2 regions of the Delftia sp. PX-1 genome follow, and region 2 is predicted to be linked to the other one. Evidence: riboswitches for the same ligand, from Rfam matches in the RefSeq annotation. Region 2 holds a riboswitch; the other holds the start of a gene.
What was found. Region 2 has a riboswitch for S-adenosylhomocysteine ahead of ahcY (adenosylhomocysteinase). Riboswitches for the same ligand answer to the same signal wherever they lie in the genome.
Positions count from the first base shown of each region.

Region 1: it holds a riboswitch for S-adenosylhomocysteine, as region 2 does, so the genes downstream of both, metH (methionine synthase) here and ahcY (adenosylhomocysteinase) in region 2, are expected to answer to the same signal.

Region 1 is NZ_CP184763.1:254,750-259,160, reverse strand. It holds gene metH (methionine synthase) at 1-2,085, opposite strand, end outside; S-adenosyl-L-homocysteine riboswitch at 2,113-2,239, opposite strand; gene ACN20X_RS01135 (FadR/GntR family transcriptional regulator) at 2,517-3,323, shown strand; gene ACN20X_RS01130 (transporter substrate-binding domain-containing protein) at 3,320-4,126, shown strand; gene ACN20X_RS01125 (amino acid ABC transporter permease) at 4,158-4,411, shown strand, end outside.
Region 2 is NZ_CP184763.1:6,195,337-6,199,747, reverse strand. It holds gene ACN20X_RS28335 (sensor histidine kinase) at 1-1,707, shown strand, start outside; gene ACN20X_RS28330 (response regulator) at 1,719-2,453, shown strand; S-adenosyl-L-homocysteine riboswitch at 2,461-2,545, shown strand; gene ahcY (adenosylhomocysteinase) at 2,616-4,046, shown strand; gene ACN20X_RS28320 (TlyA family RNA methyltransferase) at 4,204-4,411, shown strand, end outside.

The DNA.
Region 1 (4,411 bases), 430 kb from region 2:
ATCGCCCACGCGGTTGGCAGGGAACAGGCCGATGGCGCCGTTGGCCTGCAGCCAGCGGCCTTCGATGATCTTCCTGAGCATGGCCTGGCCGTCGGCCAGCACCTGGCGGGCCTGCACGCCCACGATCTCGTCGTCGAGGATGGCCGGATAGGGGCCGGCCAGGTCCCAGGTCTGGAAGAACGGGCCCCAGTCGATGTATTCGGCGATCTCGGCCAGGTCGAAGTTGCGGAACACGCGCCGGCCCAGGGCGCGCGGCGCCACGGGGGCCTGGGAAAAGTCCACGGGCGTGGCGTTGGCGCGGGCCTTGTCCAGCGGCCACAGCGGCGTCTTCTTCTTGTTGGCGTGCTGGGTGCGGACCTTGTCGTAGTCGGCCTGGATCTCGGCCAGGTAGTTGCCCTTGTTCTCGCCCAGCAGGCTCTGGGCCACGCTGACGCTGCGCGAGGCATCGGGCACGTAGACCACGGGGCCTTCGTACTTGGGCGCGATCTTGACGGCGGTGTGCACGCGCGAGCAGGTGGCGCCGCCAATCAGCAGCGGAATCTTCTTGATGCGGAAGTAGTCGTCCTTGTGCATCTCGCCGGCGACGTATTGCATCTCTTCGAGGCTGGGCGTGATCAGGCCCGACAGGCCGATGATGTCCGCGCCCTCGGCCTTGGCCTTGGCCAGGATCTCGTGGCAGGGCACCATCACGCCCATGTTGATGACCTCGAAGTTGTTGCACTGCAGGACCACGGTGACGATGTTCTTGCCGATGTCGTGCACGTCGCCCTTGACGGTGGCGATGACGATCTTGCCCTTGCTGGACACGTCCAGGCCCGCCGCTTCCTGCTGGCGCTTTTCCTCTTCGATGTAGGGCACGAGGTGGGCCACGGCCTGCTTCATCACGCGCGCCGACTTGACCACCTGGGGCAGGAACATCTTGCCGGCGCCGAACAGGTCGCCCACGATGTTCATGCCGTCCATGAGCGGACCTTCGATCACGTGCAGCGGGCGGCCGCCGCCCTGCACCACGATCTGCTGGTAGGCCTCTTCGGTGTCGGCGACGATGAAGTCGGTGATGCCGTGCACCAGGGCGTGCGACAGGCGCTCGCCCACGGTCTTCGGGTTCTCGGGCGTGCCGCGCCATTCGAGCTTCTTGCTGTCGTCCTTGGCGGCGCCCTTGGCGGCGTCGGCAATCTCCAGCAGGCGTTCCGCAGCGTCAGGGCGGCGGTTGAGCACCACGTCTTCCACGCGCTCGCGCAGTTCGGGCTCCAGGTCGTCATAGACGCCGACCATGCCGGCGTTGACGATGCCCATGTCCATGCCCGCCGAGATGGCGTGGTAGAGGAACACGGTGTGGATGGCCTCGCGCACGGGGTCGTTGCCGCGGAAGCTGAAGCTCACGTTGGAGACGCCGCCCGAGACCTTGGCGCCGGGCAGGTTCTGCTTGATCCAGCGCACGGCCTCGATGAAGTCCACGGCGTAGTTGTCGTGTTCCTCGATGCCGGTGGCCACGGCGAAGATGTTGGGGTCGAAGACGATGTCCTCGGGCGGGAAGCCCACCTCGTCCACCAGGATGCGGTAGGCGCGCTCGCAGATCTCGATCTTGCGCTGGTAGGTGTCGGCCTGGCCCTTCTCGTCGAAGGCCATGACCACGGCGGCCGCGCCGTAGCGCTTGATCAGCCGGGCCTGGCGCTTGAATTCATCCAGGCCTTCCTTCATGGAGATGGAGTTGACGATGCCCTTGCCCTGCAGGCAGCGCAGGCCGGCCTCGATGACCTCCCACTTGGAGCTGTCCACCATGACCGGCACCTTGGCGATGTCGGGCTCGGAGGCGATGAGGTTCAGGAAGCGCACCATGGCGGCCTTGCTGTCGAGCATGGCCTCGTCCATGTTCACGTCGATGACCTGGGCGCCGTTTTCCACCTGCTGGCGCGCCACGGACAGCGCTTCCTCGTACTGCTCGTTGAGGATCATGCGCGCAAAGGCTTTGGAACCCGTGACGTTGGTGCGCTCGCCCACGTTGACGAACAGCGTGCCCTCGCCGATGGTCACCGGCTCCAGTCCGGACAGCTTCATGGGAGGGGGAGTGAAAGAGGACGACATCAAGCTCACCTGCAAAAACGGCATGGCAACAGGTGAGCGTCGTTGGCACCGTGGGCGCGGTCCGGCCGGGAACCTGCACCTGGCCCAAGCCTGACGCGGCACGCGATCCGGTGTACGGATGGGCGGGTGCCGCGCTGCAACGCTCCTCGGGCCAAAGCCCGGGATTCTACGGCGGCTGGCGGCGGCCTGCAGTGCGGGTTTTACGCCCGCATTCGGGGCAGGCCTGCACAAAGCCATGCGGCACTGCACCAAAGCGCGGCAGCGCGGGCCGCTGGCGGCGCCTTCGGGGCGGATTGTCGATGTCCCATCGCCCCGGATTCTTTGCAATGCCTGAGGACAACGCTCCTTTTTTTGCATCTGGCACGCAATTCGCTATCTGCTGGGTACGTGGTCTGACCAGTCAGGCCAAAACCCTCCACCCGCGCCAGCCCATGCAAAGCATTCCGATCTCGATGGCCCAGACGCTGCAGCAGCACATCCTGAGCGGCCACTATCCCGGCGGCAGCCAGCTGCCGCCGCAGCGCGAGCTGGCCCGGCAGCTGGGCATCAGCCGCGCTTCGCTGCGCGAGGCGCTGTCCATGCTGGAGGCCCTGGGCCTGGTCGAGATCCAGCCGGGCAAGGGCGTGCGCATCAACGGCCCGCACAGCGGCCGTGCACGCATGCACCGCGCCTATGCCACCCCGGCGCTGGGCACGCTGTCGCCGCGCCAGCTGATCGAGCTGCGCCTGGTGCTGGAGCCGGGCTGGGCCGCGCTGGCGGCCGTGCGCGCCGACGACAGCGGCCTGCGCCAGCTGCAATGGACCCAGTCCCAGCTGGCCCACGCCCTGGACCGCAGCGACCTGCTGGCCGCCGCCGACGCCGATCTGCAGTTCCACCTGCTGCTGGCCCAGCTGTCGGGCAACCCGGGCCTGGTGGCCATGGCGCGCCAGCTGGAGCTGGCCATCAGCCACAGCCTGCGCCTGCCCTTTGCCTGGAGCGGCGCCGACGACCAGCCGGTGCGCGAGCACGACGCCATCGTGCAGGCCGTCTGCGCAGGCGATGCGCCGGGTGCGGCGGGTGCCATGCGCGCCCACCTGCTGTCGGCTGCCAGGCGCAGCGGCATCGATCTCGACACACCGGACGACGCGGCGGCGCCAGACGCAACAGCGCCCGACGCAACGGCGCCCGATACATCTGCGCCCGACCCTGACCCGCTTTCCTTTCGCCTCACCCCACCTTCCGAAGGAGCTTTCGCATGACTTCCCCCCTGACACCCCGCCGCGCATTCATCCGCACCGCCCTGGCGGCCGCCACCCTGGCCGCTGCCGGCCTGGGCGGCGCCGCCCATGCCGACATGCTGGCCAACATCCAGAAGGCCGGCGTGCTGCGCGTGGCGATTCCGCAGGACTTCCCGCCCTTCGGCTCGCTGGGCACCGACCTGAAGCTGCAGGGCTATGACATCGACATGGCGGCCCTGGTGGCCCAGGAGCTGGGCGTGAAGGTGGAGCTGGTGCCCGTGACCAGCACCAACCGCATCCCCTTCCTGACCACGGGCAAGGCCGACATCGTCATCTCCAGCCTGGGCAAGAACGCCGAGCGCGCCAAGGTGATCGACTTCACCCAGGCCTATGCACCCTTCCCCAAGAGCGTCTATGGCCCCAAGGACATGAGCATCAAGGCCCCTGCCGACCTGGCCGGCAAAACCGTGGGCGTGACGCGCGGCTCCACCGAGGACCTGGCCCTCACGCAGGTGGCGCCGGCCTCGGCCACCATCAAGCGCTACGAGGACAACAACGCCACCGCGCAAAGCTACCTGACGGGCCAGGTGCAGCTGGTGACGCTGGGCAACATCGTGGCCAACGCCGTCAACGAGCGCACCAGGCTGCGCCAGCTGGACGTGAAGTTCGCGGTCGAGGACACGCCCTGCTACATCGGCGTGGCCAAGGGCGAGCCGGCGCTGCTGCAGAAGGTGGACGCCATCATCACCAAGCTCAAGGCCGACGGCCGCCTGACCAGCCTGTCCCAGCGCTGGATGAAGATGCCGCTGCCCGCCACCCTGTAACCGCTGCGCCCCTGTTCCCGGAAATCTTTCCATGGCCTATCAATTCGACTTCGGCGCCGTGTTCGACTACAGCGGCCTGCTGGCACAGGGCGCGGGCTTCACGCTGGCGCTGACGGCGGCGGGCGCCGTGCTGGGCGGCGCCATCGGCGTGGCCGGCGGCGTCAGCCGCGCCTGGCGCATTGCGCCGCTGCACTGGCTGTTCAAGGTGTACGTGGAGGGCATACGCAACACGCCCTTCCTGGTGCAGCTGATGTTCGTGTTCTTCGGCCTGCCTTCGCTGGGCGT
Region 2 (4,411 bases):
GGCGCCGATGTGGCCGAGGCCCTGGTTGCCTTCGCGCGCGAGCGCAACGCCAGCCGCCTGGTGCTGGCCCAGCCGCCGCGCCCGGCATGGTCGCCCTGGCGCTGGTGGGGCCGCAGCCTGCCCGACCGCATCGTCCAGCTGCATCCCGACATCGACGTGCTGGTGCTCTCCGGGGGCTCCAGCGCGGCCCGGACCGAGGCCGCGCCTGCCGCACCGCTGCGGCGCAGGCCGCTGCCCTGGAAGGGCTATGCCGGCGTGACCCTGGCCTGCTTGACCGCCACGGTGCTGGCCGAGCAGCTGCTGCGCATCTTCGACCCGGCCAACGTGGTGATGCTGTTCCTGCTCATCGTCGTGCTGTCTTCGTTGCGCTGGGGGCGTGGCCCGGGCGCCTGGGCGGCGCTGCTGTCGGTACTGTGCTTCGACTTTTTCTTCGTGCCCCCGCGCGGTTCCTTCCATGTCAACGACACGCAGTACCTGTTCACCTTCGTGCTGATGCTGGGCGTGGCCCTGGTCTGCGGCCAGCTCATGGCGCGGCTGCGCCACGAGGCGCGCGTGGCGGCCGAGCGCGAGCGGCGCGCGGGCGCCCTGGCGCGGCTGGCGCGCGACCTTTCGGGCGCGCTCACGCAGGAGCAGGTGGTGGAGATTGCGCTGAGCACGGTCTCGGGCGTGTTCGACGCCCAGGCCGGGCTGCTGTTGCCCGATGCCGACGAGCGCCTGCGCCCCGCCGGCGGCGGCTCCTGCCCCATGGACGACAGCATTGCGCGCTGGGCCATGGACCACGGTCAGCAGGCCGGCCAGGGCACGGACACGTTGCCGGCCGCGCCGGCCCGCTACGTGCCGCTGGCGGCGCCCGTGCGCATGCGGGGCGTACTGGTGCTGCAACTGCGTGCGCCCCAGCGCCTGGAGGTGCCCGAGGAGCAGCGCCTGCTGGAGGCGTGTGCCAGCCAGGTGGCGCTGGCGCTGGAGCGTCAGCACTTCGTGGCCGTGGCCCAGCAGACCCAGATCGCCATGGAGGGCGAGCGCATGCGCAACACCTTGCTGTCGGCCGTCTCGCACGACCTGCGCACGCCGCTGACCACCATCCTGGGCGCGGCCGAGGCCGCGCAGCGCCATGTGCCGCCGGGCGGCGCAGCCGACATGCTGGAGCAGGTCCGCATCCAGGCCCAGGCCATGCAGCGACTGGTGGAGAACCTGCTGGACATGGCGCGCCTGCAGCAAGGCGGCGTGCACCTGCAGCGCGAATGGCTGCCGATGGATGAAGTGGTCGGCAGCGCGCTGCGCCAGATGCGCGCGCGCCTGCACGAGCATCCCGTGAGCACCGACGTGCCCGCCAGCCTGCCGCTGCTGCAGCTCGATCCCGTGCTCATGGAGCGCGTGCTGGTCAACCTGCTGGACAACGCCGCCAAGTACACGCCGGCCGGCACGCCGCTGACCATCCACGCACGCGAACAGGACGGCGAGGTGCTTGTGGCCGTGCAGGATGGCGGGCCCGGCCTGCCGCCACACCTGCCCGTGGAGACGCTGTTCGAGCCCTTCACGCGCGGCACGGCCGAGTCCACCGTCTCGGGCATAGGCCTGGGGCTGGCGCTGGTGCGCAGCATTGTCGAGGCCCATGGCGGGCGCATCGAGGCCGCTGCCGCGCGCCCAGGCCCCGGCACCGTGTTCACGCTGCGCTTTCCGGTGCCGGAGCAGCCATTGCTCGATTAGAGTCTTGCGCCATGAGCACGCCCACCAACCGCATCCTGATGATCGAGGACGACCCCGGCATCCGCCGCTTCGTGCGCCTGGTGCTGGAGGACGAGGGCTGGCAGGTCTTCGAGGCCGACAGCGCGCGCCGGGGCCTGATCGAGGCGGCGAGCCGCCAGCCCGATCTGGTCATCCTCGACCTGGGCTTGCCGGATGCCGACGGCAAGCAGGTTCTCACCGAGCTGCGCGGATGGTCCTCCGTGCCCGTGCTCGTGCTCTCCGCGCGCGAGCGCGAGGACGAGAAGGTGGCCGCCCTGGACGCCGGCGCAGACGATTACCTGGTCAAGCCTTTCGGTGTGCCCGAGCTGCTGGCCCGGCTGCGCGTGATGCTGCGCCGCCGCCAGCAACTGGGGGCCGCAGGCGGCGCAGTTGCATCCAGCCAGGTGCACTTCGGCCAGGTGCAGGTGGACCTGGCCACGCACGAGGTGCGGCGTGCGGGCCAGCCGGTGCACCTCACGCCCATCGAATTCCGCCTGCTGGCGGCGCTGATCGCCGCCCAGGGCCGTGTGATGACCCACCGCCAGCTGCTGCTGCAGGTCTGGGGACCCGAATACCTGGGCCGTGCCCATTACCTGCGCGTGCACATGGCCAATCTGCGCCAGAAGATCGAGGACGAGCCGGCCCAGCCGCGCCACCTGGTGACCGAGCTGCAGGTGGGCTACCGGCTTGTGGGGCTGGGCGGTGAGGCATCCCCGGGATCGGTATAATCAGCGCCTCTCCGAGGAGCGTTGCAGCAGGCCCATTCACCAGATGCGGTCTGCGAGGCTCGGAGTCATACCTGCAACGACGCTCGCCCACGCTTTCTGTGCGGTGAGCTTTTTTTCGTCTCCCGCAGAACGTGGTTTTTCATTCATCTTTTGGAGAAAACCATGAACGCTGCTGTTCGTCCCGTTTCCGCCGACACGGCCATCGCTGACATTTCCCTCGCCGCCTGGGGCCGCAAGGAAATCCTGATCGCCGAAACCGAAATGCCCGGCCTGATGGCCACGCGCGAGGAATTCGCCGCGGCACAGCCGCTCAAGGGCGCGCGCATCGCCGGCTCGCTGCACATGACCATCCAGACGGCCGTGCTGATCGAGACGCTCAAGGCCCTGGGCGCCGACGTGCGCTGGGCCTCGTGCAACATTTTCTCGACGCAGGACCATGCCGCCGCCGCCATCGCCGCCACGGGCACGCCCGTGTTCGCCATCAAGGGTGAATCGCTGGCCGACTACTGGGACTACACCCACCGCATCTTTGAATTCGGCGCCGCCGGTACCGAAGGCGAAGGCCCCAACATGATCCTGGACGACGGCGGCGATGCCACCATGCTGCTGCACCTGGGCATGCGCGCCGAAAAGGACCTGTCCGTGCTGGACAACCCCGCCTCCGAGGAAGAGAAGATCGCCTTCGCCGCCATCCGCGCCAAGCTGGCCCAGGACCCCACCTGGTACACGCGCAAGAGCGCCCACATCATCGGCGTGACCGAAGAGACCACCACCGGCGTGCACCGCCTCAACGAGATGTCGGCCAAGGGCACGCTGAAGTTCCGCGCCATCAACGTCAACGACTCCGTCACCAAGAGCAAGTTCGACAACCTCTACGGCTGCCGCGAATCGCTGGTGGACGGCATCAAGCGCGCCACCGACGTGATGATCGCCGGCAAGGTCGCCGTGGTGGCCGGCTACGGCGACGTGGGCAAGGGCTGCGCCCAGGCGCTGCGCGCGCTGTCGGCCCAGGTCTGGGTCACCGAGATCGATCCCATCAACGCCCTGCAGGCGGCCATGGAAGGCTACAAGGTCGTGACCATGGAGTGGGCGGCAGACAAGGCCGACATCTTCGTGACCACCACCGGCAACCGCGACATCATCCGCCACGAGCACATGGTGGCCATGAAGAACGAAGCCATCGTCTGCAACATCGGCCACTTCGACAACGAGATCGACGTCGCCTCCATCGAGCAGTACCAGTGGGAAGAGATCAAGCCCCAGGTGGACCACATCACCTTCCCTGACGGCAAGAAGATCATCCTGCTGGCCAAGGGCCGCCTGGTGAACCTGGGCTGCGCCACCGGCCACCCCAGCTTCGTGATGAGCGCCTCGTTCGCCAACCAGACCATCGCCCAGATCGAGCTGTTCACCAAGCCCGATGCCTACGAGGTCGGCAAGGTCTACGTGCTGCCCAAGATCCTGGACGAGAAGGTTGCCCGCCTGCACCTGAAGAAGGTTGGCGCCATGCTGACCGAGCTGACGGACGGCCAGGCTGCCTATATCGGCGTGAGCAAGCAGGGGCCCTACAAGCCCGAAACTTATCGCTACTAAGCACCCCCTGAGGCGCTGACGCGCCTTCCCCCTCTCTATCCGCTTCGCGGGGGAGGGGGACGACGCCCTCGCTGCGGGGCGGCCCTTGCTTGGCGTCCCTGAGTTGGGTCGCGCCGGTTTCGGGCATTAGTCAACTGAGATTTCCTGGAGCGACGCTATGCGCGCAGATGTATTTTTGGTGGAAGCCGGCCATGCGGCCACGCGCTCGCAGGCGCAGCGGCTGATTGCGGGTGGCGTGCAGTGGCGCATGACGCCGCTGACGCCTTGGAAGAAGGTTGCCAAGAACGGCGACGAGATTCCCGCGGGTGCCGAGCTGCAGTTGCTGGACGGGGCCGAGGCCCGGTTCATCTCGCGCGGCGGGCTGA